DNA from 4 places in the Microbacterium esteraromaticum genome. Region 1 is predicted to be linked to each of the others. Evidence: riboswitches for the same ligand, from Rfam matches in the RefSeq annotation. Region 1 holds a riboswitch; each other region holds the start of a gene.
What was found. Region 1 has a riboswitch for thiamine pyrophosphate ahead of thiC (phosphomethylpyrimidine synthase ThiC). Riboswitches for the same ligand answer to the same signal wherever they lie in the genome.
Positions count from the first base shown of each region.

Region 2: linked by a shared signal. The riboswitch ahead of thiM (hydroxyethylthiazole kinase) and the one ahead of thiC (phosphomethylpyrimidine synthase ThiC) in region 1 are both predicted to bind thiamine pyrophosphate.
Region 3: linked by a shared signal. The riboswitch ahead of PTQ19_RS14055 (ECF transporter S component) and the one ahead of thiC (phosphomethylpyrimidine synthase ThiC) in region 1 are both predicted to bind thiamine pyrophosphate.
Region 4: linked by a shared signal. The riboswitch ahead of PTQ19_RS00640 (MFS transporter) and the one ahead of thiC (phosphomethylpyrimidine synthase ThiC) in region 1 are both predicted to bind thiamine pyrophosphate.

Region 1 covers NZ_CP118100.1:2,306,681-2,313,690, reverse strand. Annotated here, with positions in the region: gene thiC (phosphomethylpyrimidine synthase ThiC) at 1-1,695, opposite strand, end outside; TPP riboswitch at 1,692-1,799, opposite strand; gene PTQ19_RS11075 (M56 family metallopeptidase) at 1,847-2,836, opposite strand; gene PTQ19_RS11070 (BlaI/MecI/CopY family transcriptional regulator) at 2,833-3,222, opposite strand; gene PTQ19_RS11065 (hypothetical protein) at 3,219-3,809, opposite strand; gene PTQ19_RS11060 (DsbA family protein) at 3,949-4,629, shown strand; gene PTQ19_RS11055 (cytochrome c biogenesis CcdA family protein) at 4,630-5,517, shown strand; gene PTQ19_RS11050 (hypothetical protein) at 5,522-6,691, shown strand; gene PTQ19_RS11045 (fatty acid desaturase family protein) at 6,832-7,010, shown strand, end outside.
Region 2 covers NZ_CP118100.1:2,105,672-2,112,681, reverse strand. Annotated here, with positions in the region: gene PTQ19_RS09930 (amino acid ABC transporter permease) at 1-111, shown strand, start outside; gene pheS (phenylalanine--tRNA ligase subunit alpha) at 154-1,194, shown strand; gene pheT (phenylalanine--tRNA ligase subunit beta) at 1,194-3,692, shown strand; gene PTQ19_RS09915 (NAD-dependent epimerase/dehydratase family protein) at 3,777-4,742, shown strand; TPP riboswitch at 4,790-4,883, shown strand; gene thiM (hydroxyethylthiazole kinase) at 4,875-5,717, shown strand; gene PTQ19_RS09905 (bifunctional hydroxymethylpyrimidine kinase/phosphomethylpyrimidine kinase) at 5,714-7,010, shown strand, end outside.
Region 3 covers NZ_CP118100.1:2,913,876-2,920,885, reverse strand. Annotated here, with positions in the region: gene PTQ19_RS14065 (ABC transporter ATP-binding protein) at 1-42, shown strand, start outside; gene PTQ19_RS14060 (D-alanyl-D-alanine carboxypeptidase family protein) at 137-1,909, opposite strand; TPP riboswitch at 1,959-2,068, shown strand; gene PTQ19_RS14055 (ECF transporter S component) at 2,061-2,699, shown strand; gene PTQ19_RS14050 (ABC transporter ATP-binding protein) at 2,716-4,188, shown strand; gene PTQ19_RS14045 (energy-coupling factor transporter transmembrane component T family protein) at 4,185-4,973, shown strand; gene PTQ19_RS14040 (aminoglycoside 3'-phosphotransferase) at 5,117-5,854, opposite strand; gene PTQ19_RS14035 (DUF488 domain-containing protein) at 6,045-6,407, opposite strand; gene PTQ19_RS14030 (SDR family NAD(P)-dependent oxidoreductase) at 6,532-7,010, shown strand, end outside.
Region 4 covers NZ_CP118100.1:138,410-145,419, forward strand. Annotated here, with positions in the region: gene PTQ19_RS00620 (substrate-binding domain-containing protein) at 40-1,152, opposite strand; gene mtnA (S-methyl-5-thioribose-1-phosphate isomerase) at 1,189-2,211, opposite strand; gene PTQ19_RS00630 (GntR family transcriptional regulator) at 2,390-3,106, shown strand; gene PTQ19_RS00635 (class II aldolase/adducin family protein) at 3,175-3,810, shown strand; gene PTQ19_RS00640 (MFS transporter) at 4,061-5,353, opposite strand; TPP riboswitch at 5,343-5,450, opposite strand; gene PTQ19_RS00645 (HAD family hydrolase) at 5,460-6,239, opposite strand; gene PTQ19_RS00650 (riboflavin kinase) at 6,244-6,672, opposite strand; gene PTQ19_RS00655 (flavin reductase family protein) at 6,675-7,010, opposite strand, start outside.

The DNA of each region.
Region 1 (7,010 bases):
GTACGTGTCGCGGATATCTTGCGAGATGCGCATCGAGCAGAACTTGGGTCCGCACATCGAGCAGAAGTGCGCGGTCTTGGCCGGCTCGGCCGGCAGGGTCTCATCGTGGAACTCCTGCGCCGTGACCGGGTCGAGGCCGAGCGCGAACTGGTCGTTCCAACGGAATTCGAATCGGGCCTTCGACAAGGCATCATCGCGTTCGGTCGCCCCCGGATGTCCCTTGGCGAGGTCGGCGGTGTGCGCGGCGATCTTGTACGTGATCACGCCGGTCTTGACGTCATCGCGGTTGGGCAGCCCGAGGTGCTCCTTCGGTGTGACGTAGCAGAGCATCGCCGTGCCGTAGCGGGCGATCTCGGCTGCGCCGATCGCCGAGGTGATGTGGTCGTAGCCGGGGGCGATATCGGTGGCCAGCGGCCCGAGAGTGTAGAACGGCGCGCCGTGGCACAGCTCCTGCTGGCGTTCGACGTTCTCGCGGATCTTGTGCAGCGGCACGTGCCCCGGCCCCTCGACCATGACCTGCACGTCGTACTCCCAGGCCCGCTGCGTGAGCTCGGCCAACGTGTCGAGCTCGGCGAACTGCGCGGCGTCGTTGGCGTCGGCGATCGAGCCGGGGCGCAGGCCGTCGCCGAGCGAGAAGGCCACGTCGTAGGCCGCGAAGATCTCGCACAGCTCGTCGAAATGGGTGTACAGGAAGTTCTCCTGGTGATGGGCGAGGCACCAGCCGGCCATGATCGATCCGCCGCGCGAGACGATGCCGGTGACGCGCTCGGCAGTCATCGGCACGTAGCGCAGCAGCACGCCGGCGTGGAGGGTCATGTAGTCGACGCCCTGCTCGCACTGCTCGATCACGGTGTCGCGGTAGATCTCCCAGGTGAGGGCGTTCGCGTCACCGTCCACCTTCTCAAGGGCCTGGTAGATCGGCACGGTGCCGATGGGGATCGGCGAGTTGCGGATGATCCACTCCCGCGTGGTGTGGATGTCGTTGCCCGTCGACAGATCCATGAGCGTGTCGGCGCCCCACTTCGCGGCCCACTCGAGCTTCGCGACCTCTTCGCTGATCGAGCTGGTCACGGCGGAGTTGCCGATGTTCGCGTTGACCTTGACCAGGAACGCCTTGCCGACGATCATCGGCTCGGATTCGGGGTGGTTGACGTTGTTGGGAATGATCGCGCGGCCCGCGGCGATCTCGCTGCGCACCAGCTCGACGTCGCACTGTTCGCGCAGCGCGACGAACCGCATCTCGGGGGTGATGATGCCCCGGCGGGCGTAGTGCATCTGCGTCACGCGGTGGCCGGCCTTGGCGCGGACCGGTACCGGTGTGCGCCCCCGCCATTGCTGCGAGGGCGCGCCTCGTCGCACGGCTGAGCGGCCGTCGTCTTCGAGGCGGTGGCCGCGAGCGGCGTACGTCTCGGTGTCGCCGCGCTCGGCGATCCATGCGGACCGCCACGGTGCGAGCCCCTCCTCGGGGATGCTGCCGGGACCCATCGTGCGGTACACCTGCAGGGGCGCGTTGGCCGAGCCGTCAGGGGAATCGGCCTGCTGGATCTCGGTGATCGGCACGCGGATCCCGTGGCTCGCGTCTTCGAGCCACGCGAGCCGGTGGGCGGGATGCTGCTCACGCGACTGCGGCGTCGCCGATGTCGAGGCGGCGGATGCCGAGGATGGGACTTCGGATTTCGGGGTGCGTGCAACCACGGAACTCTCTCACTTCCTACGCCGGTATCAACCGGATCAGGTTCGACGGTCTCAAGCGCGTCAGCTTGATCTCAGCCCTTCTCGGGGCACCCGTGTGGACAGTCCATGTGTACTACGGACGACGAAGGTGGGGCAAATCCGGGTCGGCCACTCAGGTCGCGAGACGGCAGCCGGTGAGGATGACCGACAGATATGGTCCGTGCACGACGGCGGCCATCAGGGCGAACGCGGCGGTCGCCGCGCCGAGCGCGATCGCGGGAACCAGCGACGCGCCGATGCGCGCGGGGGAGACCAGGTGCCCGATGCGATCGGGCCCTGCGGCATGCAGCACGACCCGATGGGGCGTCGGAGCGTGAGCGCCGTCCGTGCCGCCGAGCTTGAGCAGCGCGCTGGCGAGGGCCGGGGTGCCCGCTCGGCGCGAAGCGGCCCGGTCGGCGGCGATCTCGAGGTACAGCGGCACGGCATTGCGGATCGCGGACATCAGCGGGAGCCGGTGCAGAGGAGCGATCACGGCCTCGAGCACGCCGAGTGCGAGGTGATGGCGTCCGTGCACATGCTCGCGCTCGTGAGCGATCACCGCGGCGAGCTCATCGGGGTGCAGGACCTCGACAAGCCCGCGGGAGAGGACGATGCCGCCGTGTCGGTGCGGCAGTGAGAACGCGGTCGGACGCAGGTCGCGCGTGAGCATCACGCGGTGGCCGCCGACGATGCGAGAGTCGGCGCGAGCGGCGATATCGCGCGCGGTGGCCCGTGTCGCGCGGAGTCGGCGCACCCCGCGGAAGATCGCCGTCGCCACCAGAACCAGCGCCCCCGCGACAGGAAGCGCGATGAGCAGCGCGACGGGGACCACGGTGTCGACGAGGTCGACCGCGGGGAAGGGCGACGAGGCGTCCAGGCACCGTTGGCACACGCCGGCCAAGCCGCTCGGCAGCATGGTGGGGCCGCTGAGCACCCATGCGAGCAGCAGGCTGAGTGCGGCGGCCGCCACCAGCCAGAGTGCGCCCACCGCCAGCAGCAGCGTGACGGCGGCACGTGGCGCGCGCATGAGCGCCGGTGCCGCCGCGCGGATCACGACCGGTCCCGCGACGGCGGTGGTCAGCAGCGCGACCGCCAGCACGGCCGGTACGAGCAGCGCTGTCATCGGTCGGGTTCTCTGCGTGCGAGGTAGTCGCGCAGCAGATCGCGTTCGCGTTCGTCGATCGCGTCGAAGAAGTGCAGGATCGCGGCGTCCCTGTCGTGGCTGGTGTCGAGCGCCTGCTCCATGAGCCGTGCAGCATGCAGCTCGCGCGTGCACCGGGCCGTGTACGTCACGGCGCGCGCTCGCCGCTCGGGGACCACCAGTTGCTTGCGCTCGAGGTTGCCCAGCACGGTGGCGATGGTCGTGTAGGCATGCTTGGCGCCGAGCCGTGTGATCACCTCGCGGATCGACAGCGGGCCGTCATCCCAGAGCGCGTCCATCACCTGCTGCTCCAACGCGCCGAGCCGCAACGGCCCACACGGCTGCGCCGCCGACTGCTCCGGGCTCATGCCGTCACCGCTTGTGCGCGCGGGGCGGGGAGCGGGCAGGCGACCTGGCCGCGCAGTCGCCAGACGGCGGCGACGGTGGAGAGGATCAGGGCGGCCGCGGCCAGCAGGGGCTGCGCGGGAGCGAACCACGTGAGCGCACCGGTGTAGCCCAGGGCGATCAGGGCGATCTTGTTGCAGACGGGACAGCCGACGGCGAACCAGGCGAGCATGCCGCCGGCGACCGCGAATCTGCCGGTGCGGCGTTCCTCGCGCGATGAAGCGGCGCTGCCGGAACCCTCGTGCGATGAGTCGGGGGTGAGTGCTGCGACGTCGGGCGCCGAACGCTGCGGTTGGGCGTAGGTGCCGATCAGCAGGCCGGTCACGGCCGAGGTGATCAGCCAGACCGGATAGTTCCACCAGACGGGTGGGATCTCGCGCGTGAACAGTCCGTTGGGGATGAGCACGGTGGCCACTCCGAGCACGATCGCGACCGCGACCGCCGACGCCGTCGCGATCAGGATCTGCCGCGTGCTCCACGACCTCAGTGCCTGCCAGGCGAGGACGAGCGATTCTCGCAGTGCGGCGATTCGCCGACGGTTCCGGTGCATGTCCCTACTATGCCCGATAGGTTACTATCCTGCATAGTCGACTATGCAGGATAGTTGATGAGAGGAAGGGTGGCCGATGGGCGGGCATACGCAGAGAGCACAACGGTCGGCACGAGGTATCCGCAGCTGGATCGCACCGGTGGGGATCCTGCTCATCGCTGGACTCCTGATCGTGCTGGTGATCCTGCAGATGCGACCGGACGCGCCGTCGGATGCCGGTGAACCGGCCACCGACGGCATCACGGTGGTGCCGGACGGGCTGCCCGACCTTACGCAGTTCGAGTACCGCGACGCCGACGACGTGCAGGCCGCCGGCCCGGTCGACGCCCCGGTCGGCCTCGTGGTGTATTCCGATTACCAGTGCCCGTTCTGCGCGAAGTGGGCGCAGAGCACGCTGCCGCGAATGATGGAGTACGCCGACGCGGGCGACCTGCGCATCGAGTGGCGCGACATCAACATGTACGGGGCGCCGTCCGAGCGTGCGTCGCTCGCCGCCCACGCCGCGGGGCTCCAGGGCGAGTACTGGGCGTTTCACGACGCGCTCTACCCCGCCGGCGAGATCCGCACCGAGGCAGAACTGAGTACCGAGGCGCTCACCGACCTCGCGGAGCAGCTGGGGCTCGATGTCGATCGATTCACGTCGGACATGGCCTCCGACGAGGTGAAGCAGGTCGTCGCCGAACGGGCGCACGAGGCGCGGACCATCGGTGTGACGGGCACCCCGAGTTTTCTTCTCGACGGGCGTCCGCTCGTCGGAGCGCAGCCGACCGACGTCTTCATCGACGCCGTCGAGAACGCCCTGACCGAGGCGGACCGATAGATGGAGATCGGCTTCGTCACGGCACTGCTGGGTGGGATGCTGGCACTGCTGAGCCCGTGCAGCGCGCTGCTGCTTCCTGCGTTCTTCGCCTCGACCGTCGGTACGCGGCTGCAACTGCTGGCTCACGGCGGCGTGTTCTACCTCGGGCTCGTCCTCACACTGGTGCCTTTCGGGCTGGGGCTCGGGGCGCTCGGCTCGGTGCTGATCTCAGAACGCGGGCTGGTCATCGCGATCACCGCCGCCGTGCTGGTCGCCCTCGGCCTCATGCAGGTCTTCGGCATCGGCTTCGACCTGGCGCGTATCGTGCCGGGCATGGACCGCATGCAGCGGGGTGCCTCCACGCGCACGGGCTTCCTGCGCACGCTTCTGCTGGGAGCGGTCGGCGGGGTCGCCGGGTTCTGCGCAGGTCCGATTCTCGGCGCGATCCTCACACTGGTGCTCGCGCAGGGCAGCCCGTGGGGCGCCGGCGCGATGCTCGCTGTCTACGGTGCGGGAATGGTCGCGCCCCTGGTGGTCATCGCCGCGCTCTGGCAGAGGATGGGCGACCGTGCGCGACGGATGCTGCGCGGGCGCTCGTTCACCATCCTCGGACGGCAGTTCCACACCACGTCGGTGATCACCGGCACGATCATCGTCGCGGTCGGGGTGCTGTTCTGGACGACGAACGGTCTGGTCGCGATGCCCGCGCTGATCCCCACCGACGTGCAGTCCTGGATTCAGGAACGCGGCGCGTTGCTCGCCGACCCGCTGGTCGATGTCATCGCGATCGTCGTGGTGACAGGCATCGCGCTCACCGTCTGGGCGCTTCGTCAACGACGACGGTTGGAACCTGCGCACGAGCGGGACGTCAACGCGTCGCGACCGGTGCCGACCACCAGCAAGCGGTGACGAGGTGCGCCGACCCCTGAGCATTGCCCTCCTCGCCGGAGCCCTGATCGTCGCAGCGACCTCGTGCGCTGCGCCGCTCGGACCCCCGCGCCTCGAGTCGGTGCCGCGTCCGGTGGGGACGGCGGCACCGGAACTGCCGGGGACCCCGCTCGTGCTGCCGCCGCCGTTCGAGGGGATGCGGGTGATCGACCCCGGGTGGGACGCCCCGCCGCAGGCGGAGGACGGCATCTATCTGGCGCTGCGCGCCGAGCAGGACAGGATCGTGTTCTCTGCCGTCTCGGACCGGGGGACGGTGCTCTGGGCAGCCGAGCGGCCGATGCTGTGCTCAGCGTTCGTCGTCTCGGAGGCAGCCGATCGCCCCCTCGCGATCCTGATGGACGTGGATGCCGCAGACGACGGGTTCGCAGGATCGAGCATTTCGGCGTACGACCTGCGTACCGGTGAGGAGGCCTGGGGGCCGGTCGCCGTGCCCGGGCCGCACATCGGTCCGGGGCTCGTGTTCGCCGCACCCCCGCCGGCAGCGATGGGACGCAGCGGGCCGCGAGTGGCCATCGACCCGGCAACCGGCGCGACGCTGGCAGACGAGTCCGACGAGTCCGACGAGTCCGACGAGAGCGTCAGGGTCCTGGGCGAGGACGGTGGCATCGTGCTGCTCGGCGACCGTACCCGCGTCATCGCGCGCACGGCTGACGACCGCGCGCTCTGGACCATCCCGCGGGAGGAGCTCGGGTTGCCCGAGGGTCTGCTGCCATCATCAGCAGCCCTCGCGATCGACGGCGAAGCCGCGCTGCTCGGCGCGCACGAGCGCGGCCCCGACGACGGCGCCGCGCTCGTGGACCTCGAGACAGGAACCGTACTCTCGCGCACGGCACGGGCGACCGTCATCGACGAGTCGATGGGCGTCCGCATCGTGCTCGAGCACGGACTGCGCGCCATCGCGCCGACCGGGGAACAGCTGTGGGCGCGTGCGGCCGATGACGGCGCAGCGCTCGTGTCCGCCGGACACGGTGCGGTGCACGTCCGCACCGACGAGGGCATCCGCGTGCTCGACACGATGTCGGGGCGGCAGCGGGCCCTGCTCGATGCCGACGCCGTCATCCCGCGGCAGATCACGCCGTCGGGCAGCGGAGTCGTCGGCGACTACGACCGACCGCTGCTCATCATCGCCCGCTGACACGACGTATGCCTCCGCCCGCATACCGCCACGCGTAGCCTGGGACCAGCGATCGGCATCCGCCCTTGGCTTCATGGCTCAAGGGCTCCGATCGGCAGGAGAACATCATCTCTCTCACTCAGGTCGACACGACCGAGACCATCCGTGGTCGCATCCGCCAGACCTACTCCGGCACAGCCGAGTTCCCACCGATGGCGCGGGCTTACAAGGACGTCCTCCACGTCGTCAAGGAAACCGGGCTGCTGCGTCGCACGCCCGTGTTCTACAGTCTCGTCGCGGCAGCGCTCGCGCTGGCGTTCGCCGGAGCGATCACAGGCTT
Region 2 (7,010 bases), 200 kb from region 1:
GTGCTGGAAGCCGAGGCGGCCGTGCTCATGCACGAAGGAACCGACACCGAACTTCTGGTCGCCCAGGGGGACGGCAAGCGGGGACGGCGGCTGGGTCGGGACCGACGCTGAACGGAACGGCCGGTCGTCGCCGCGCCGGTAGACTCTGATCTCGTGTCAGCCACTCCTGAGATCACCCCCGAAGCGGTCGAGGCCGCGGTCACGGCGGCACTCGCTGCCGTCGAAGCCGCGAGCGACACCGCCCAGCTCAAATCCGCCAAAGCCGCGCATGTGGCCGAAGGGTCGCCGCTGGCCGTCCTGAACGCGTCCATGCGTCAGGTCGCGCCCGAGCACAAGGCGACGTTCGGCAAGCTGATCGGGCAGGGGAGGGGTCGGGTCGCCCAGGCCCTGGCCGCCAAGGAGGCCGAGCTGGCCGAGGCCGAGACGGCAGCCCGCCTGGAGGCCGAGCGGGTCGACATCACCGCGCTCGCCTCGCGTTCGCGTGTGGGTGCGCGCCATCCGCTGCCGCTCATGCAAGAGCAGATCAGCGACATCTTCGTCGGCATGGGGTGGGAGATCGCCGAGGGCCCCGAGCTCGAGCACGAGTGGTTCAACTTCGACGCCCTGAACTTCGATGTCGACCACCCGGCGCGTCAGGAGCAGGACACCTTCTACGTCGACCCGACGTCGCGCCACCTGGTGATGCGCACGCACACCAGCCCGGTGCAGGTGCGCTCGATGCTCGATCGAGAGGTGCCGATCTACGTGCTGTGCCCTGGTCGCGTGTACCGCACTGATGAGTTCGACGCCACGCACCTGCCGGTGTTCACCCAGGTCGAGGGCCTCGTGGTTGACAAGGGCATCACCATGGCGCATCTGAAGGGCACGCTCGACCACCTCGCCAAGCAGCTCTTCGGAGCCGAGGCGAAGACGCGCCTGCGCACCAACTACTTCCCGTTCACCGAGCCTTCGGCCGAGTTCGATCTGTGGCATCCGACCTTCAAGGGCGGCGCCCGCTGGATCGAGTGGGGCGGTTGCGGAATGGTCAATCCCAACGTGCTGCGCGCGGCGGGGATCGACCCGGAGGTCTACAGCGGGTTCGCCTTCGGTATCGGCGTCGAGCGGGCGCTGATGTTCCGCAGCGATGTGAAAGACATGCGCGACATGGCAGAGGGCGATGTGCGCTTCAGCGAGCAGTTCGGGATGGTGGTGTGATGCGTATTCCGCTTTCCTGGTTGCGCGAGTACGTCGAGGTGGCAGCGGATGCCACTCCGGAAGACGTTCTGGCGTCGTTCCTCTCGGTGGGCTTCGAAGAGGAGGACATCCATCGCGTCGAGATCACCGGTCCCGTCGTGGTCGGTCAGGTGCTCTCGGTCGAGCCCGAGCCGCAGAAGAACGGCAAGACGATCAACTGGTGCCAGGTCGATGTGGGCGAAGACGAGCCCCGCGGAATCGTCTGCGGTGCGCACAACTTCGTCGCCGGTGACAAGGTCGTGGTGACCCTGCCCGGGGCTGTGCTGCCCGGGCCGTTCCCGATCGCCGCGCGCAAGACGTACGGCCATGTCTCGGACGGCATGATCGCCTCGGCGCGCGAGCTCGGCCTCGGCGACGAGCACGACGGCATCATCGTGCTGTCGACGCTGGGTCTGGATCCCGAGGTCGGTACTGACGCCATCGAACTGCTGCACCTCAACGATGTCGCCGTCGAGATCAACGTCACGCCCGACCGCGGCTACGCGTTCTCACTGCGTGGCGTCGCCCGCGAGTACGGTCACGCCACCGGGGGTGCTTTCAGCGATCCCGCCGAGCGCGACTTCGCCGAGCTGCAGCCGGGAACGGGCTTCGACATCCGCGTCGAGGATGAGAACCCGATCCGCGGCACCGTCGGCGCGCGCGAGTTCGTCGCACGCGTCGTCCGCGATGTCGACCCGAGCCGTCCCACCCCGCCGTGGATGGTCGCCCGGCTCGCGCTGGCGGGCATGCGCTCGCTGGGCATCCTGATCGACATCACCAACTACGTCATGCTCGAACTGGGCAACCCGATTCACGGCTACGACCTCGACAAGCTCGACGGCGGCATCGTGGTGCGTCGCGCGGGCCAGGGCGAGCGCATCACCACGCTCGACGGGCAGGATCGCGCTCTGCACGTCGAGGATCTGCTGATCACCGACGGTTCGGGCCCCATCGGCATTGCAGGCGTCATGGGCGGCGGCACGACCGAGATGAGTGACACCACGCGCAACGTGCTGATCGAGGCGGCGACGTTCGATCCGGTCACGATCGCCCGGAGCGCCCGCCGACACAAGCTGCCGAGCGAGGCGTCGAAGCGCTTCGAGCGGGGTGTCGATCCGCTGATCCCGTTCGTCGCCGCACGCCGGGTGGCCGATCTGATGGTCGAGCTCGCCGGGGGAACGCTGACCGACGAGGGCGGCGCGCTGTACACCGAGTTCGAGATCGCCGGAATCGCGCTGCCGCGTGGCTTCGCCGATGGCGTCGTGGGCGTCGACTACACCGACGACGAGGTCGTCGGGGCACTCGAGATGATCGGCGCCGAGGTCGCGGCGCAGGGTGACGGGTGGTTCGTGATCCCGCCGAGCTGGCGACCCGACCTCACCGACAAGTGGACGCTCGTCGAGGAGATCGCGCGCATCCACGGTCTCGACCGGATCCCGTCCGTACTGCCGGTCCCGCCGTCGGGCCGTGGCTACACGGCGCTGCAGCAGGGACGCAAGCGGGTGGCGGATGCCCTCGCCGCGGCCGGTCTGGTCGAGACGCCGTCGTTCCCGTTCACCACCGAGCAGCTCAACGACCTGCACGGCTCGGCGACCGGCGATCACCTGCCCAGCATCCGTCTGGCCAACGCACTCGACGGGCAGGCGCCGTTCCTGCGCCGATCGCTGCTGCCCGCCCTGGTGCAGACCGCGCACCGCAACATCTCGCGCGGTCTGGTGGATCTCGGCCTGTTCGAGGTCGGGTCGGTGTTCACCCCCGAAGAGGGCGTGACCTACGGCACGGACTTCATCCCGCCGCTCGGCGAACGCCCCGACGATGAGACGCTGGCGGCGCTCAACGCGGCCATCCCGCCGCAGCCGAGGCACATCGCGGCGCTGTTCGCCGGCAATATCACCCCGCGCCAGCCGGGACGCCCTGCCGAGCACGTCGACCTGGCCGATGCGCTGGACGTCGTGCGCGTGATCGGCGTCGCCGCCGGCGTCGACATCGACGTCGCGCAGACGCAGCGCGCCGCGCTGCATCCGGGACGCGCCGGGGCACTGAGCGTGCGCGGCGAGCAGATCGGCTACGTCGGCGAGCTGCACCCGCAGGTCTCGGCCGACGCCGACCTGCCGGGGCGTGTCGTCGTGTTCGAACTGGACCTGGATCGTCTGCTCACCCTCGCGGGCGAGCGCGTCGTCGTCGAGTCCCTGTCGACGTATCCTGCGGCCACGCAGGACGTCTCGCTGGTCGTGGGTGTCGAGGTGCCGGCCGCCGAGGTGCGCGCCGCGCTCGTCGAGGGCGCCGGCGACCTGCTCGAGTCCGTGCGTCTCGTCGACGACTACCGCGGCGAGGGCCTGGGCGACGGGCAGAAGAGCCTCAGCTACGCCCTGCGCTTCCGGGCATCCGACCGTACGCTGACCGCCGCCGAGGCGAGCGAGGCAAAGCTCGCGGGCGTCGCCGTGGCGACGCAGCGCTTCGGCGCGAGCATCCGCGACTGAGTCGCATCGGCGATTCCGCTCACGGTGCCTGCGCTGTGAGCGGAATCGCTTGCGTCTGCTCTCGGATGCCGATGGCATGGACGCATGACTCAGGTGCTGGTGCTCGGCGGAACAGGATGGCTTTCGGGACGGATCGCGCAGCGCTGGCGTGACGCCGGCGCGCAGGTGACGTGTCTGGCACGCGGGAGCCGACCGGCCCCGGACGGCACCGTGCTGTTGCGCGGGGACCGCGACGAACCGGATGTCTACGACCGGCTGCGTGAGCAGCAGTGGGACGAGATCGTCGATATCTCCTCGCGCGCGGATCACGTGGGTGCGGCCGTCGCGGCGCTCGGCGACAGCGCGGCGCACTGGACATACGTGTCGTCGGTCTCGGTGTACGCCGACGAGGTCACCGTCGGTCTCGACGAGACCGGACCGCTCCACGCGCCCGCGCAGCCGGGCGACGAGTACGACTACAGCGCCCAGAAGGTCGCCGCCGAACAGGCGGTGACCGCCCTGGGCACGCGGGCCGGCATCGTCCGGCCCGGCCTGGTGGTCGGCGCCGGCGATCCCAGCGACCGCTTCGGATACTGGGCGGCGGCCTTCGCACGCGCCGGTGACGGCGCAGTGCTGGCGCCCGACAGTCGCGACCGATTCGCTCAGGTGATCGACGTCGACGATCTCGCCGGGTTCATCACCGCTGACCGGCGCACCGGGGTCGTCAATGCCATCGGCGATCCGCTGCCGCTGAGCGACCTGCTCGACGCCTTCCGTACCGAGTCCGGGCACACCGGTCCGGTCCGGGTGGCCGACGACGACTGGCTCGGTGCGCACGGCGTGCAGTACTGGATGGGGGAGCGCTCACTGCCGCTGTGGCTGCCCGCGGACATGCCGGGCTTCGCGCAGCACGACAACCGTGCGTACCGCGCCGCCGGCGGCGGGTTCACGCCCCTCGACCAGACGATCCGGAGCGTGCTCGCCGACGAACGCGCCCGGGGACTGGACCGCGAGCGTCGCGCCGGTCTGACCCGGCACGACGAGAGCGAGCTGCTCGCACAGCTCGTCTGAGCTTGGTCCGGTCGAGGCCCGAACCGGCAGGCTTCGCTAGACTCGCGCACAGTGACACGGGGTGCCGCAGAAGCGGCTGAGATCACACCCGTCGAACCTGATCTAGTTCGTACTAGCGAAGGGATGTCGTCCATGAACGATCGTCTGCGCCCATCCGCCCGTATTCCGGCCGCCGCCGCCGAGCTGCTGCGCGAGGTGCGCCGAACACCTCCGCTGACCCAGTGCATCACCAACACCGTGGTCACGGGGTTCACGGCCAATGTGCTTCTGGCGACGGGGGCGGCACCCGCGATGGTCGGCATCGTCGGCGAGTCCGGGATCTTCGCCGGTATCGCCGATGCGCTGCTGGTGAACCTCGGCACTCCGCCGCCCGAGCAGCGCGCGGCCATGTCCGAGGCGGTGCGCGGCGCGAACACGGCGGGTACGCCGTGGGTGCTCGACCCGGTCGCGATCGGAGCACTCCCCGTGCGGACGGCACTCGCCGCCGAGCTGGTCGCCCAGCATCCGACGGCCGTGCGCGGCAACGCGAGTGAGATCCTCGCCCTGGCCGGCACCGGTGCCGGCGGACGGGGCGTCGACGCCGTCGACGCCCCGGATGCCGCCATGGAGGCGGCCCGTACGATCGCCGCACGGTGGGGGAGCGTGGTGGCGGTCTCGGGTGCCACCGACCTGATCACCGACCGTGAACGGGTGATCCGGATCGCCAACGGCGACCCGCTGCTCACGCGCGTCACCGGGGGAGGGTGCGCGCTCGGAGCCGTCATGGCCGCCTTCCTCGGCGCGGCCCGAGCAACCGGGGCCGACGCCATGACGGCGGTGGCTGCGGCGACCCTCGTCTACACCGTCGCCGCCGAGCGCGCGGCCAAGGTCGCCGCGGGCCCCGGCAGCTTCGCCGTCGCATTCATCGACGCGCTCGCGGCGGTCGAGGCAGACGATCTGCTGCGCGACGCCCGGATCGAGGAGGACGCACGGTGACGTACGACCTGTCGATCTACCTGGTCACCGATCCGCACCTGTGCGGTGCGCGCGGTGTCGTGCAGACCGTCCGCGATGCGGTCGACGGCGGCGCCACCATCGTGCAGCTGCGCGACAAGCACGCGGACGACGACGCCATCGTCGACCAACTCGTCACCCTGTCCGAGGTCATCGACGGACGCGCGCTGCTCGTCGTCGACGACCGCGTCGACGCCGTTCTTGCCGCACGCCGCCGGGGAGCCCGCGTCGACGGGGTCCATGTGGGACAGTTCGACATGCCGGCGACCGAGGTGCGACGCCTGCTCGGGCCGGATGCCCTCGTCGGCCTCACCGCGAACACGCCGGAGCACCTGGCGGCGCTGCGCGACCTTCCGGCCGGGACGGTCGACTACATCGGTGCCGGGGTGATCCGTCCGACGAGTACGAAGCCCGATCACCCGGCACCGCTCGGCATCGCAGGCTTCGCCGCGCTCGCCGCGCAGAGCCCTGTTCCCGCCGTCGCGATCGGTGGCATCCGTTCGGATGACGTTGTACCGCTGCGCGCGGCAGGTGCCGCCGGTGTCGCCGTGGTGTCGCAGATCTGCGCGGCCGACGACGCGCACCTCGCGACCACCGTGCTGCGCGCGCGGTGGAGCGGCTCCGCGGTTCCCCGGGTGCTGAGCATCGCCGGCAGCGACCCCTCCGGGGGTGCCGGCATCCAGGCCGACCTGAAATCCATCGCCGCCAACGGCGGCTACGGCATGGCAGCACTGACCGCACTCACGGCGCAGAACACACGCGGCGTGCGCGAGGTGCACGTCCCGCCGGTGTCGTTCCTGCGTGCGCAACTCGACGCGCTCGCCGACGACATCGAGATCGATGCGGTGAAGATCGGGATGCTCGCGGATGCCGAGGTGATCGCCACGGTGGACGCCTGGCTGGACGACAACCGTCCGGCGACCGTCGTGCTCGATCCGGTCATGGTCGCCACCTCCGGCGACCGTCTGCTCGATGAGCGCGCGGAGGCGGCACTGCACCGCCTCGCGCGGCGGGCCGACCTGCTCACCCCGAACATCGCCGAACTCGAGGTGCTGGCCGGACGGCGGGTCATCGGGTGGGACGACGCGCTCGATGCGGCGCGCGACCTCGCGGCAGCCGTCGATGCCCTGGTGCTCGTCAAGGGCGGGCACCTCGACAGCGACGACGCACCCGACGCCCTCGTCGGAGCGGAAGGCGTGATCTCCCACTTCTCCGGTGCGCGCATCGCCACCACCAGCACACACGGCACCGGTTGCTCGCTCTCATCCGCTGTGG
Region 3 (7,010 bases), 610 kb from region 1:
GAGGACGTCGAGGTCGGCGCCGCCGAGGCCCGCCAGGACTGACTCGTCGCGCCTCAACGCGAGAGCGCCCGCCCCGGAAATCGGGGCGGGCGCTCTTGTCTCAGTGCTGGGCTCAGTTCCAGTCCCAGCGCATGCGTCAGTCGATACCGAACAGCGCCATCGGGTGCGTCAGACGCCACCAGATGCTCGGCGGCGCGACCTCATCGGCGAGCGAGACCGACGTTTCGGCGGTTCCGGTCGGGCCATCGACGGTGAGCGTGCCCACCACGGTGCCGGTCTGCGTGGCATCCCCGAGATCGAGTTCGGTGTCGGCGGTGGCCGTCGCGCCGTTCCAGAGCACGACCTGGGCGTCAGCATCCGTCACGATCTCGACGCGACCGCCCCACTCGGCGGTGACGTGTCCGACCACGCTGCCGGCCGGTACAGCAACGGGCTGCTCGGCGAGCGACTTCTCGACCTCGGCGAACAGCTGCCGCGTCACGGCGAGGCGGGTGTCATCGTCGTCCTGGCCGAGCACCGAGGCGTAGACGCGCACGGACGTTCCGCCGACGGGCACGTCCTTGGCCGTCAGCAGGTTCCAGTGCGACAGAGTGCCGGTCTTGATGCCCACTACACCGGCATCCTCGAGCATGCCGTTGGTGTTCTCGACCGTGCCCGCACCGGGGATCTCCGCAGAACGCGTCGCGACGATCTCGGCGACCACCGGGTTCTTCATGGCCAACTGACCCAGCTTGGTCAGATCTGCGGGCGAAGCCGTGTTGAACTCGCTGAAGCCGGAGGGCGAGGCGAGAGTGATCCCACCGAGGCCGTGATCACTCAACCACTTCTCGGATGCCTGCGAGAACGCCCAGTCCGAGCCCCAGATCTCGTCCGACAGGCGGTCGGTGTAGTTGTTGGCCGAGCCGAGCAGAATGCCCTGCAGCATCTGGTACTGCGTGAGGCTGCCGCCCACCGGCACATCGAGGGCCGACTGGTTCAGGTTGCGGTACTGCCAGTACTCCAGCGTGTCGCCGTAGTCGAAGGCGAAGCTCGGCCCCTCCTCGCCGGGCTGCAGCGGCAGCTCGTCGAGGATCATCAGCACCGTGGCGACCTTCGTGATGCTGGCGATCTCGTCGCGCTCGGTCGTCGATGAGGCGGGCCCGATTCCCTCTACCGCGACGGCGGCGCTGCCGGTTTCCGGCCAGGTGAGAGCTGCCGCTTCTGCCGGCGCGATCTCTGTCTTCACGGCGGCCGCTGCAGGAGCGACCGCGTCGAGCGGCCACAGCAGAGTCGAGGCGACGTATGCGCCGCACAGGGTTCCGACGATCCCGAGGGGGATCAGTACTCCCGGGCGTCGCCAGCTCGGCGCTAGATGTGCGCCGTCGAGGAGGTCGGGCGTGCTCCGGGGTTCCGGCAGCGACTCAGCCTTCAACGTCGCGGTATCGAGCCAGGTCAGTGCGGTCGGCGGCCGCTTTTCATCCGCCCAAGCCGTTTGCGGCGCAGAGGGCTCGTCCGCAGCATCCGAACCGACGGCGGTGCCGCTGGGCTCGCTGGCGTCGGGAGAGAGCACCGGGTTCTCGCGCGTCGGAGCATCGTCATCGTCGAAGGCGCTGAGGAACGCCGGCTCCGGGTCGTTCTCGACGGCGTCCACAGCGACAGTATCGACGGCATACGCGGCGAAACCGGTATCCCACGACGGGGCGGCAGCCCGCGTGTCGCCCAGGGGCGGCGCGTCTGAGAAGCGTTCGGCGTCGTCGACGGCGTCGTCGTTCGGGGCGGGCACGTCATCAATGACGGTGTTGTCAGGAGTGCGCAGTGTGTCACCGAATGCGGGCAGCGGAGCACGAGAGGACTCCGTCGTCTGCGGGTGGGCACGCTCGCGCAGTTCACGGCGCGTGGCGGGGCGCGTGGACTCGGGGGAGGTGGTCACCCGTCCACGCTACCCAACGTCCCTGTGTGCGGTCGGCGGGATATGATCGATGAACCACCACGGGAGTCCGGACCGCCGGGCTGAGAGGAAGCGAAGAGCGCTTCGACCGTCGAACCTGATCCGGATCATGCCGGCGCAGGGAGGAGTTCCTATGAGCACGTCCACGTCCAGTTCCGCGTCCACGAACACGGGGCGTATGCGCCCCGAGATCTGGCGCTGGCGCATCGTCGACATCGTCGTCGCCAGCGTGCTGGGCGTCGCCTGCGGTGTTCTGTTCCTGCTGTGGAACGTTGGCTACCTCGGCCCCAAGGCGCTGCTCGACCCGCTGCTGCCCGGCGTGCAGGGACTGCTCGACGGGCCGTGGCTGATCGCCGGCGTGCTGGGTGGCCTCATCATCCGCAAGGCCGGCGCTGCGATCTACGTCGAGACCCTCGCCGCCGTCGTCTCGGCCCTGGCCGGCGCACAGTGGGGCGGGTTCCTCACCATTGAGGCCGGACTCGTGCAGGGCCTCGGCGCCGAACTGATCTTCCTGCTCTTCGCGTACCGTGTCTGGTCGCTGCCCGTGGCGATGCTCGCCGGCGCCGGCGCCGCCCTGCTGGGCGGGATCAATAACATGATCCTGTGGTTCGCGGGTGCCGACGCAGCCTTCACCGTCGTCTACCTGATCTGCACCGTCATCTCGGGCGCCGTACTCGCCGGTCTGCTCGGCTGGCTGCTCGCCCGGGGCCTCGCGGCTACGGGTGCTCTCGACCGCTTCGGCTCGGGCCGAGAGGTGCGCAAGCGGGTCTGACCGACCGGCGATCGCCATGGTGTCAGGAGGGATCGCGCCCGCCGCGGTCGAGGCGCGTGGATGGGGCTGGCGGCACGCCAGTCGCCTCGCCTGGGCGGTACGCGATGTCACGCTGCGCATCGAGCCCGGTGAGCGGGTACTGCTGCTCGGCGCCTCGGGTGCCGGCAAGTCGACGCTCATGCATGGCCTGGCCGGTGTGCTCGGCGGTGATGAGGAGGGCGAGGCCGAGGGTGAGCTGCTCATCGATGGCCTGCCCGCCGCGGCCGCGCGCGGCCGGGCCGGCCTTGTGCTGCAGGACCCCGACTCGCAGGTCATCCTTGCGCGCGTCGGCGACGACGTCGCCTTCGGATGTGAGAACCTCGGCCTGCCCCGGGACGAGATCTGGCGCCGCGTCGACGCCGCGCTCGACGCCGTGGGCCTCGACGTGCCGCGGGATCGCCCGACGAAGGCGCTCTCGGGTGGGCAGAAGCAGCGCCTCGCGCTCGCCGGGTCGCTTGCGATGCGGCCAGGACTGCTGCTGCTCGACGAGCCGACGGCGAACCTTGACCCCGACGGCATCGCCGAGGTGCGCGACGCCGTGGAGCGGATGCTGGCCGCGCAGCGCACCACGCTGATCGTCGTCGAACACCGACTCGACGTCTGGTTGCCGCTGATCGATCGGGTCATCGTGATCGGCGACGACGGTGCCGGCGGAACCGGGGTGATCGCCGACGGGAATCCGGATGCCGTGCTCACCGCGCAGGGCGAGCGCCTCGCACAGGCCGGAGTGTGGGTGCCGGGCTTTCCGCCGAAGCATCCCGCACCACCGGCATCCGCCCCCGGCGACGTGCTGCTGCGCGGCGACGACCTTGCGGTGGCGCGCGTGCGCGGCACGACTGTGGCATCCGGTATCGACGTGGCCGTGCGGGCAGGTTCCACCCTGGCGATCACCGGGCCGAACGGCGCCGGAAAATCCACGCTCGGCCTGACGCTGGCGGGGCTCCTCCCACCGGCGTCGGGCGCCGTGACGGCCTCGGATGCCCTCGCCGGCGGAGCGGGGCCGCATCCGATCCGGTGGGCGTCGCGGCAGTTGCTGACGCGCATCGGCACCGTGTTCCAAGAACCGGAGCACCAACTGCTGGCCTCCACGGTGCAGGACGAACTCGCCGTCGGACCACGCTCGCTCGGGCTCGCTGAGGGCGAGATCGCCGCCCGCAGCGACGAACTGCTGCAACGGCTGCGGCTGGAACGGCTCGCGAAGGCCAACCCGTACACGCTGTCCGGTGGCGAGAAGCGGCGGCTCACCGTTGCTGCGGCGCTGGCCACCCGGCCTCGGGTGCTCGTGCTCGACGAGCCCACCTTCGGGCAGGACGCCCGCACCTGGCAAGAACTCGTGGCCATGCTCGCCGACCTGCGCGACGATGGCGCCGCGCTGGTGACGGTCACCCATGACCTCGATGTCGTCGAAGCCCTGCATGCCGAGCGCTTCACACTGGGGGTGGGCGCATGACGCTCCTGGAGACCCGGGCACGCACGGGCGCGATGGCGCAGATCAACCCGGTGGCGAAGTTGGGCGCGAGTGCGCTGATCGCCCTGCCGTTGATCCTCACCCTCGACATGGTCTCGGCCGCCGTCGCGCTGGCGTTGGAGTGCGTGCTGTTCCTGTTCGCCGGAATCGGCTGGCGGGAATTCTGGGTGCGCACCTGGCCGGTGTGGCTGGCCGCGCCGCTGACCGGCGTGACCATTGCGCTGTACGGCGAGCCGAGCGGCACGGTCTACGTCGAGTGGTTCCTGGTGCGGGTGAGTGACGGCTCGCTGGCGTTGGCGGGAGCGACCATGCTGCGGGTGCTGGCGATCGCACTGCCCTCGGTGGTGCTCTTCGTCACCGTCGATCCGACCGACCTCGCTGATGGTCTGGCGCAGACCCTGCGGCTCCCGGCGCGTTTCGTGCTGGGGGCGCTGGCGGGACTGCGCATGGTCGGCCTGTTCGTCGACGACTGGCGTGCGCTCGAATTGGCGCGTCGCGCCCGAGGTGTCGCCGATCGGGGGCGCGTGCGCAGGTTCCTGGGGATGGCGTTCGCGCTGCTGGTGCTGTCGATCCGACGTGGGGCGAAGCTGTCGACGGCCATGGAAGCGCGTGGGTTCGGGGCGGACGTGCGGCGCACGTGGGCGCGCCCCGCGCGCTTCGGCGCCCGCGAGTGGATGCTATTGCTCGCCGGTGCGGCGATCTCAGCATCCGCCATCATCGCCGCCGTCGCGACCGGCGCCTGGAACTTCATCCTCGGCCCCGCCTAGCGCGCCGCTCGCGTCGCTCGCGCTCGCGTTCCCTTCCGCTGAGAAACCACTTCCCGTGTGAGAAACCGCGTCCAGTGTGATGTCTCACACGGGAAGTGGTTTCTCACGGGAGTGGGTAGGGGAATGGGCGAGGCAGTGCGGGGTCAGGTGGCGTTCCAGAGGGCGCGGTAGTAGGCCTGGCGGGCCGGATCGGGGGCGATGCCGTACGCGGCGATGAGTGTGTCGTCCCAGCCGGGGCCGTAGTTCCACTCGGTGCTCATGGCGGCGACGGCGAGATCTGCCCAGCGGTCGGCGGTGCCCATCTGGCCGAGGTCGACGTGTGCCAGCCAGCGTCCGTTTGTGTCGAGAAGCGTGTTGGGGCAGCAGGCGTCGGCGTGCGCGACGACGAGCCGGTCGATCGGCGGCGGCGTGCGCAGGCTCTCGGGCACACGGATGCCGCGCTGCTCGGCGGCGTCGATACGGGCGGCTACGCCCCAGTCCCATGGGCATTCTTCGACGGGCAACGCGTCGTGCCAGGCGCGCAGCGCTTCTCCGACGGCGCGCACAGCCGTCTCGGGGCGCTCTCTCCAGTACGGCGATACGGCGCTGTCGCCCGCGAGGGCTGCCGTCACCAGCCACTCCTCGGCGGCATCCTCCCCGTGACTGAGCACTTGCGGAACCCGAGCCCATCGCCCCGCCCACTGCATCCGCTCCGCCTCGTCGCGCATGGTCGACTCGTCGTGACGGGGTCCCCACTTGATGAAGAACGGCTCACCGTATTGCGGGGCCGCGCGCAGCGTCAGGCCGCCGAGATCGTTCTGCCAGACGCATTCGAGCGCGGCACCCCTGGCGAGCTCGCGCACGCGCGGCGGAACAACGACGGGCATCACAGGGATCGACACACCCCTCATTCTCCCCGCCCCGCGCGCCCCTGCGCGCGCCTGCCCCGCGCGCCCCTGCGCCGCTGAGAAACCACTTCCCGCTCGAGAAACCACGTCTGAGGTGATTTCTCAGACGGGAAGTGGTTTCTCAGTGCAAGGGAGGGGTGGGGAAGGGAGGGGCGAGGGGGGACGGGGGAGGAAAGGAGGGGGGCTACGGGGCGAGGTCGTGCAGGGCCCGCTCCAGGACGATGACGTGGTTGTGCTCGGTGTCACGCGCGGCGTAGACGAGCGTGACGACCGGATGTTCGCTCAGCTCGTCCGCGAGCGCGCGCAGCGCGCCCGCGTCGTCGGCGGCCAACTGTGCGCGATAGCGCGCTGCGTAGATCTCGAAATCGGATGCCGGTGCCGCGTGCCATTCCCGACGCAGCTCGCTAGTCGGTGTGACGTCCTTGGCCCACAGGTCGATCTCTGCGTTCTGCTTCGAGACCCCTCGCGGCCACAGCCGGTCGACCAGCACGCGGAAGCCGTCTTCGGGCGAGGGGGTGTCGTAGGCTCGCTTGCGACGCAGGTCCATGCCCTCAGCATCCGCTTCTCGTGAGAGATCCGCCAGTAGTGGCGGTACTCGGAACCACGTATGCTGAGACTCAGTCGCACGCGACGCCGGGCTCAGGTGCCGTGCCGTTTCAAAGGAGAACACGATGCAGATCACCGGACAGGGCGCCCTCATCACAGGCGGCGCCAGCGGTCTCGGTCTGGCCACCGCGCGGCGGCTCGCCGCAGCCGGAGCGCAGGTCACGATCGTTGACCTGCCCACCTCGAACGGTGAGGAGATCGCCGCCGAACTGGGCGGTATCTTCGCCCCGGCTGATGTGACCGACCCCGACCAGATCGCTGCGGCCGTGGCATCCGCCCAGGCGATCGCGCCGCTGCGCGTCGTCGTCAACTGCGCCGGCATCGCGCCGCCCGCCAAGGTGCTCGATCGCGACGGCAACCCGACCGACCTCGACGCGTTCGAGCGGGTCGTCCGCATCAACCTCGTCGGCACCTTCAACGTCATCTCGCAGGCATCCGCCGTCATCGCGCAGAACGAGCCCACCGAGGGCGGCGACCGCGGCGTCATCGTCAACACCGCCAGCGTCGCGGCCTTCGACGGCCAGATCGGCCAGCCCGCCTACTC
Region 4 (7,010 bases), 1.0 Mb from region 1:
GTGGGACGGCGTCGGGGCGCCGTCCCACCGTGGGATGCGTCAGAAGCTGACGACCGACATCCAGTCTGCGGTCGACACCTGCGACAGGTTCAACTCAGAGACGGCGGCGCGCAGGTCTTCCATGTTCTTGATGTCGTCCTCGCGCAGCATCTCCTGCGTGACGAGCACCGGCGGGAACTCGACGAGCTCGGCATCGAGCTCACCGGCCATCGACAGCGCGAGAGTGCGCAGCACGGCGGCGCCGATCGCGTTGGGGTCGGTCGCGCCGGTAGCGACCCAGCGGCTGCCTTCCGCGCGCATGAGCTCGATGTCGGCGTTCGAGATGTCGGCGCCGTAGACGAGCACGTCGTCGCTGCCGCTGACCTGGTCGAGGCCGGTCAGCGTGCCCTTGGTGAACTCGTCGTAGGGGGCGTAGATCGCGGTGACGGACGGGTTGGCCTGCATTGCGGCCGCGACCATCGGGGCGCTGTCGCTGGCGGACGAGCTGGTGAACGAGCCGGTCTTGAACAGCTGGTCCCAGCCGTTGTCGGCGACGAACTGGCGCCAGACGGCGTCACGGCGGTCGAGCGGCGCGATGCCCTCGACGTTGACGTAGCCGACGGCCGTGCCTTCGCCGACGTCTTCGAGCATGCGGTCGAGCACGAGCTGGGCCATGATCTCGTCGGACTGCTGGGTCTGGATCACGCCGTCGGCGCATTCGGACACGTTGACGTCGTAGGCGATGACCGCGATGCCCTTGCTGATGGCGTCGTTGACGCCGGGGCACAGCGTGTCTGGGAAGCCGTGGCGCACGATGATCGCATCCACGCCCGACGAGATCGCCTGCTCGAGCTGAGTGGCCTGGGTGGCGTTGTCGCCCTGCGCGTCATAGGCCGAAAGCTCGAAGCCGAGGGCTTCGGCCTGCTGGCGCGTGCCGTTGAGGTACTGCTGGAAGTAGTCGCCCTGGCCGGACTGCTGAACGATGGCGACCTTGGCGCCGACCAGCTCTGCGGGCATCTCGCTGCTCGCCTCGCTGACAGCACCGGAGTCGGCGGACTCCTGCGTGGCCGGCGCGCCCTGGCTGCAGGCGGTGAGTGCCAGTACGGCGGTCAGTCCGACCGTTCCGGTCGCGGCGAGCCTGCGCCGCAGGCTCCGGGATGACATGCGCTTCATTGCGATTCCTTTCTTGGATGCTTCGGCTGATCGCGTTCAGGCGAAAGCGGGTTGGGTGACCGTCGGCTCGACCACGCCGTGCTCGGTGACGATGCCGCTGATCAGGTCGTACGGGGTGACGTCGAAGGCCGGGTTGAATCCGCGCACGCCCGGAGCCGACATCGTGGTGCCGCCGAAGGCGAGCACCTCGTTCTCGTCACGCTCCTCGATCTCGATGAGGTCGCCCGAGGCCAGGGTGGCATCGACGGTCGACATCGGTGCCGCCACCAGGAAGGGGATGCCGGCGCGGTGCGCCGCCAACGCCACCGAGACCGAGCCGATCTTGTTGGCGGTGTCGCCGTTGGCGGCGATGCGGTCGGCGCCGATCACGGCGAAGTCGACCAGTCCGCGCAGGATGGTGCTGCTGGCGGCGCCGTCGACCTCGACGACGTGGGGGATGCCGTCCTTCGCGAGCTCCCAGCTCGTGAGGCGGGTGCCCTGCAGCAGCGGACGCGTCTCGTCGACGTAGACGAGCTCGAGCGCGCCGCGCTCGTGCAGTTCCTTGAGCACGCCGTATGCGGTGCCCCATGCCGTCGTCGCCAGGGCGCCGGTGTTGCAGTGGGTGAGTGCACGCAGCGGACGCTTGCCGGTGCGCTCGAGCAGCCAGTCCGCGCCGAGCCGCGAGAGTTCGCGGTTCGCGGCCTCGTCCTCTTCGGCGATGCGGTGTGCCTCAGCGAGAGCCTGTCCCGAGCCGGTGCGGCGCACGGCGTCCACGCGGCGGGCGCCCCATTCGAGGTTCACGGCCGTCGGACGAGCCAGGGCCACCCGCTCGATCTCTGCGTCGAGTCGATCGGCGCTCCATCCTTCTGCGCCGCCCTGGCGCTCGGCGAGGGCGACACCGTAGCCGCCGGCCGCGCCGAGTGCGGGTGCTCCGCGAACAGCGAGACGCGCGATCGCGTCGACGAGCTGATCGACGGTGCGCAGGTCGAGGTAGGACTCAACGGTCGGGAGCACGGTCTGGTCGATGATCCGCACGGCCGGGCCGTCGGCATCCTCAATCCATTCGATCGCTTTAACCACCGTGTCTCTCCTTTCGCGTACTCCGTCGTCGGGGTACAGCCGGGACGCTAGCAGTTGTCAGACAACCATGTCAACAAGAGCAAACAACTGGGCGATCTGACATGATGTCTCTACGACCCGTGGCCGCACTGGAGCGGCCGGGTCGACAACGGCAGACCGAGCGATGGAGGGGTTCGCGATGGCACGGAGGGCATCCCGCGTCGATGCGGTGGTCGCGGGCATCCGCGCGGGCATCGGCGACGGCACCTACCCGGTGGGTGACCGCCTGCCGACCGAGTCGGAACTCGGCGAGTCGTTCGAGGTCTCGCGCCCGACGGTGCGCGCCGCGCTGAGTGAGCTGAAGACCGCCGGGCTCGTGCACACGCGCCACGGCGTCGGCACCTTCGTGTCCGAGCCGCCGGCCGTCACCGCGGGACTGGAGCGCCTCGAATCCATCACCGAGTCGATCCGCCGCACCGGGCGCGAGCCGGGCATGCGCTACCGCAGCCGCACGATCAGGCCGCTGCTTCCGGAAGAGGCGGCGAAGCTGGAGCTGACGGCGAACGACCTCGCGCTCGAGACGCGCCGTGTGATCCTCGCGGACGACGAGGTCGTCGCGTACTCGTACGACCTGCTGCCGATCGGGGTCTTCCCCGAGGGGGAGTCCCCTGAGGTGCTCGACGGATCGGTGTTCGGGTATCTGCGCGAGGCTCGCGGCATCATCCCGGTGCGCGCGGTCGCCGAGATCCACCCCGTCGTCGCCGACCATGTGATCTGGGATGCCCCGCAGGGGCGCAACGGCCTGGCGCTGCTGCTCGATCAGGTGCACTACGACCAGACCGAGCGTGCGGTCGCCTACTCGCGCACCTACTTCATCGACGGGCGCTACACGTTCTCGATCATTCGACACGCGTGACTTCTCGTCGTCACTTTCGTCCAGTAGTGTTGTCAGACAACAGCTTCTGAGCGATTGGGACAGACTCGATGACGAACCACTCCACATCCGTTGCTGATGCCGTGCAGCAGCTCATCCGCGCCGGCTCTGAGATCGTGCAGTCCGGCTTGGCTCTGGCCAGCGCCGGCAATCTGTCGATCCGGCTTGACGCCGACCGTTTCGTGGTGACGGCGTCGGGTACCTGGCTGAATCGCCTGGATGAGACCTCGTTCACCGTCATGGACCTGGGTGGCAACGTCGTCGACGGCGCGACCAAGCCTTCGAGCGAGTGGAAGCTGCACCAGCGCGCCTATCGTGCGCGCCCCGACGTCGGGTCGGTCGTGCACGTGCATCCCGCTCACGCGATCCTGCTCGACGCGCTGCGCCGGCCCATCCGTCTGGTGACTCTCGACCACGCGTACTACGTGGGATCGGTCGGCCGCACGCCGTACTACCCGAACGGGTCGGATGAGCTCGCCGACACCGCCGCTGAGCAGCTCGCCGAGCACAACTGCGTCATCATGGGCAACCACGGATCGACGACCGTCGGCGACGACTGCGACATGGCGCTGCGGCGCGCGCTGAACCTTGAGAACGCTGCCGAGCTGACCTATCGCGCGATCCTCGCCGGCAATGGCGACCTCGACTTCCCCTGGGAGTCGGAGCCTCACCTGCACCACGCCTGACCCGCTCGCTCGCGCCCGCGCGCGCTCGCCCGCGCTCGCGCCGCGCCCGCCCGCGCTCGCGCCGCGCTCGCGCCCACTCCCATCCGCTGAGAAACCATCTCCCGTTTGAGAAACCACCAGCCACGTGGTTTCTCAAACGGGAAGTGGTTTCTCAGCGGGGGTGGCCGCAGGGCAGGCAGGCCAGGCAGGCAGGCAGGCGGGCAGCGGCGCGCGCGGCGGGCAGCGGCGCGCGCGGCGGGCGCAGCGCGCGCTACGCCAGCGGAGCGTCGCGGGCGGGTTCGGGGCCGAGCGCGGCCCCGGCGACCAGCAGGGCGGATGCCACAGCGAGCACGGCGCACACGGCGAGCACCGGCCCGAGGCCGGCCTGCAGGCCCGGCAGCCAGTACGGGTACAACGCCGGCACGACGATCGAGAGCGAGTAGCCGACGCCGTATCCGCTGGAGCGCACCCCGGTCGTGAAGCGTTCGGCGAGGTAGGCGCCGACGGGGCCGTAGGCCGAGACGGTGACGACCTGCACGAGGGTGACGGCGACGATCAGGCCGGCTCCGTGCGAGCCCAGCGCCCAGGCGAAGGCCAGCGGCGCGGCAATGAGTGCGACTGCGCCGAAGATGATGAAGAACCGGCGGCGCCCGAGGCGTTGCGAGGCCACTCCGGCGGTGAACATGCTCACGGCCGAGACGAGCGTGGCGATCAGCATGATGAAGGCGACCTCTGACGGCCCGACCTGCGGGGCGTCGCGCAGCATGCCGGTGAGCACCGGAATGGCCATCTGCGTGAACAGCCACAGCCCGGTCATCAGCACGAAGACCTGCCAGAGCTGATGGCGGTAGGGTCCGGCGAGGATGTCGCGCACCGGGTGCGCGCGACGGGGAGCGGATGCTGCCGCCGGCGCGTCCACGACATGAGCGGAGTAGTACCAGAGCAGTCCGACGGCCATGATGCCGCCGACGATGAATGGCAGGCGCCATCCCCAGGCGGCGTAGTCCTGCACGCCGAGGGTCTGCACGAGCAGCAGGGTGAGTGCGGCGATGGTGGCGTTGGCCAGGGGTGACATGGCCATGATGCCGCCGCTGAGCATGCCGCGGCGGCGTGGTGAGGTCCATTCCATGGCGAGGGGGATCGCCGCGGTGTATTCGCCGCCGAGAAAGATGCCGCCGACGAAGCGCAGGGCCACGAAGGTCCACAGTGTCCAGATGCCGCCGATGTCGTGGCCGGGGATGAACGCGATCATCAGCGTGGTGATGGCGATGCCGGCGATCGCGATCTTCGTGGTTCTGGTGCGGCCGTGGCGGTCGGCGATGCTGCCGAAGATCGCGGCGCCGAGGGGGCGTCCGAAGAGCGTGGCGACGAAGATGAGTCCGGTCTGGGCAGCCGCGCTCTCGGGCCCGAGTACGAGGGCGGCGACGGGGGCGAGTGCGATGATCGGCAGAAAGATGTCGAACTGGTCGACGAAGTTGCCGAGTAGGCCGGCGCGCACGGCGGGACGGGACCGCGAGCGACGGGTGGTGGGCGTGTGGGTGGGCTCGGCGACGGTGCGCCACATATCGACTCCCTACGGCGGCATGATCCGCATCAGGTAAGACGGTCGGCGCGGTGGCAGCGCCCTCTCAGCCCGTACCCGGGCTCCCGTGTGAACGACAACAGCCTAGCTACGGGATGAGCCGGTCGAGTGTCTGCGCCACGCCTTCTTCGGCGCACGTGGGCACGATGCGGTGTGCGATGGCCTGCACCGAGGGGTGTGCGTCGGCGACGGCGTAGGCCGTGCCGGCCCATTGCAGCATCGGGATGTCGTTGGGCATGTCGCCGAACGCGAGCACCTGTGCCGACGGCACGCCGAGGTCATCGCAGAGTCGGGCGAGTGCGCTGGCCTTGGTCACGCCGGGGGCGCTGATCTCGGCGAGGCCCTGTACCGACCAGGTGACTGTCGCGCGGTCGCCGACGACGTCGGCCAGCCGTGAGGTGAACTCGTCGCCGGCGAGGTCGGGGTGGCGCACCAGCAGCTTGGCGGCGGGGGCGTCCCAGATGTCGGGCAGCGCCGCCCGGCGCGGTGCGGCGCCGCCGCGCGCGCTCGCCGGGTAGGTCGGATCGAGGCGGATGCCGTCGACGCACTCGATGGCGAACTGGGCGCCCGTCATCTCGTCGGCGATGTGGCGGCACAGTTCGAGACCGTCGGCGGGGGTGATGCCCGCCAGGTGGGTGACTTCACGACCGGGCACGTTGAAGGTGATTGCGCCGTTGGACGCGATCGCGACGCCGTGCGCGCCGACGTGCGGCCAGAGCCCTTCGAGCCAGCGCAGCGGGCGCCCGGTGACGAACACGACGGGCACGCCCTGCCGGTCGAGGCGTTCGAGCACGCCCGCGGTGAACGCCCGCACCGTGGTGCCGGCGTTGGGGATGAGGGTGCCGTCGAGGTCGGTCGCGATGAGCATGGTCTCAGTCGATGCCGGGAGGGTCTGCCGGTGCGTGGTGGATGCCGGGTGGCGGGGCCGCCGCGAGGAGTCGTCGGGAGACGACGAGGTCTGCGGCGGTTCTCTCGATGAGTCCGGCGACATCCTCGAATGATCGCATGTCGCGGATCAGGCTGACCAGCACGACGGTGGCGTGGGTGCCGTACAGGTCTCCGCTGAAATCATGGATGTGGCATTCGACGCGAGTGTCGGTGACGTCGCCGAACGTCGGGTTGTCGCCGATGCTGACGGTCGCTTCGCGCCAGAGCGGCTCATCGGCGACGCGCGCCCAGGCGGCGTAGACGCCGTCGGGGCAGCCGACGTGCGGCACGTGCAGATTCGCGGTCGGGAATCCGAGTCCGTGCCCACGGCCGTCGCCGTGCACGACGGTGCCGGCCAGTGTCGTGGGCTGCACGTTCAGGCCACGATCGAGCGATAGCGGCTTTGGTGGAACACGAGTGGCTCGACCTCGTCGAAGTGCTGCAGGCCGTCGATGCCCAGCAGGGCGATGGTGTGATCGCCGGCTTCGACCAGGCGGTGGAAGTGGCAGGTGAGCCAGAGTGCCGCGCCTTCGAGGTGCACTGCTCCGCTCTCGTCGGCGACCCAGTCGACGTTCTCGAACCGGTCGCCCTCGCGGGCCGAGAGGCTGCGGCTTGCGTGCTCTTGCCCGTGACCCAGCACGCTGACGCCGACCGAGGTGGCTTCGGCGAGCCGGGGCCAGGTGCGTGAGGTGTTGGCGACGCTGATGGCCAC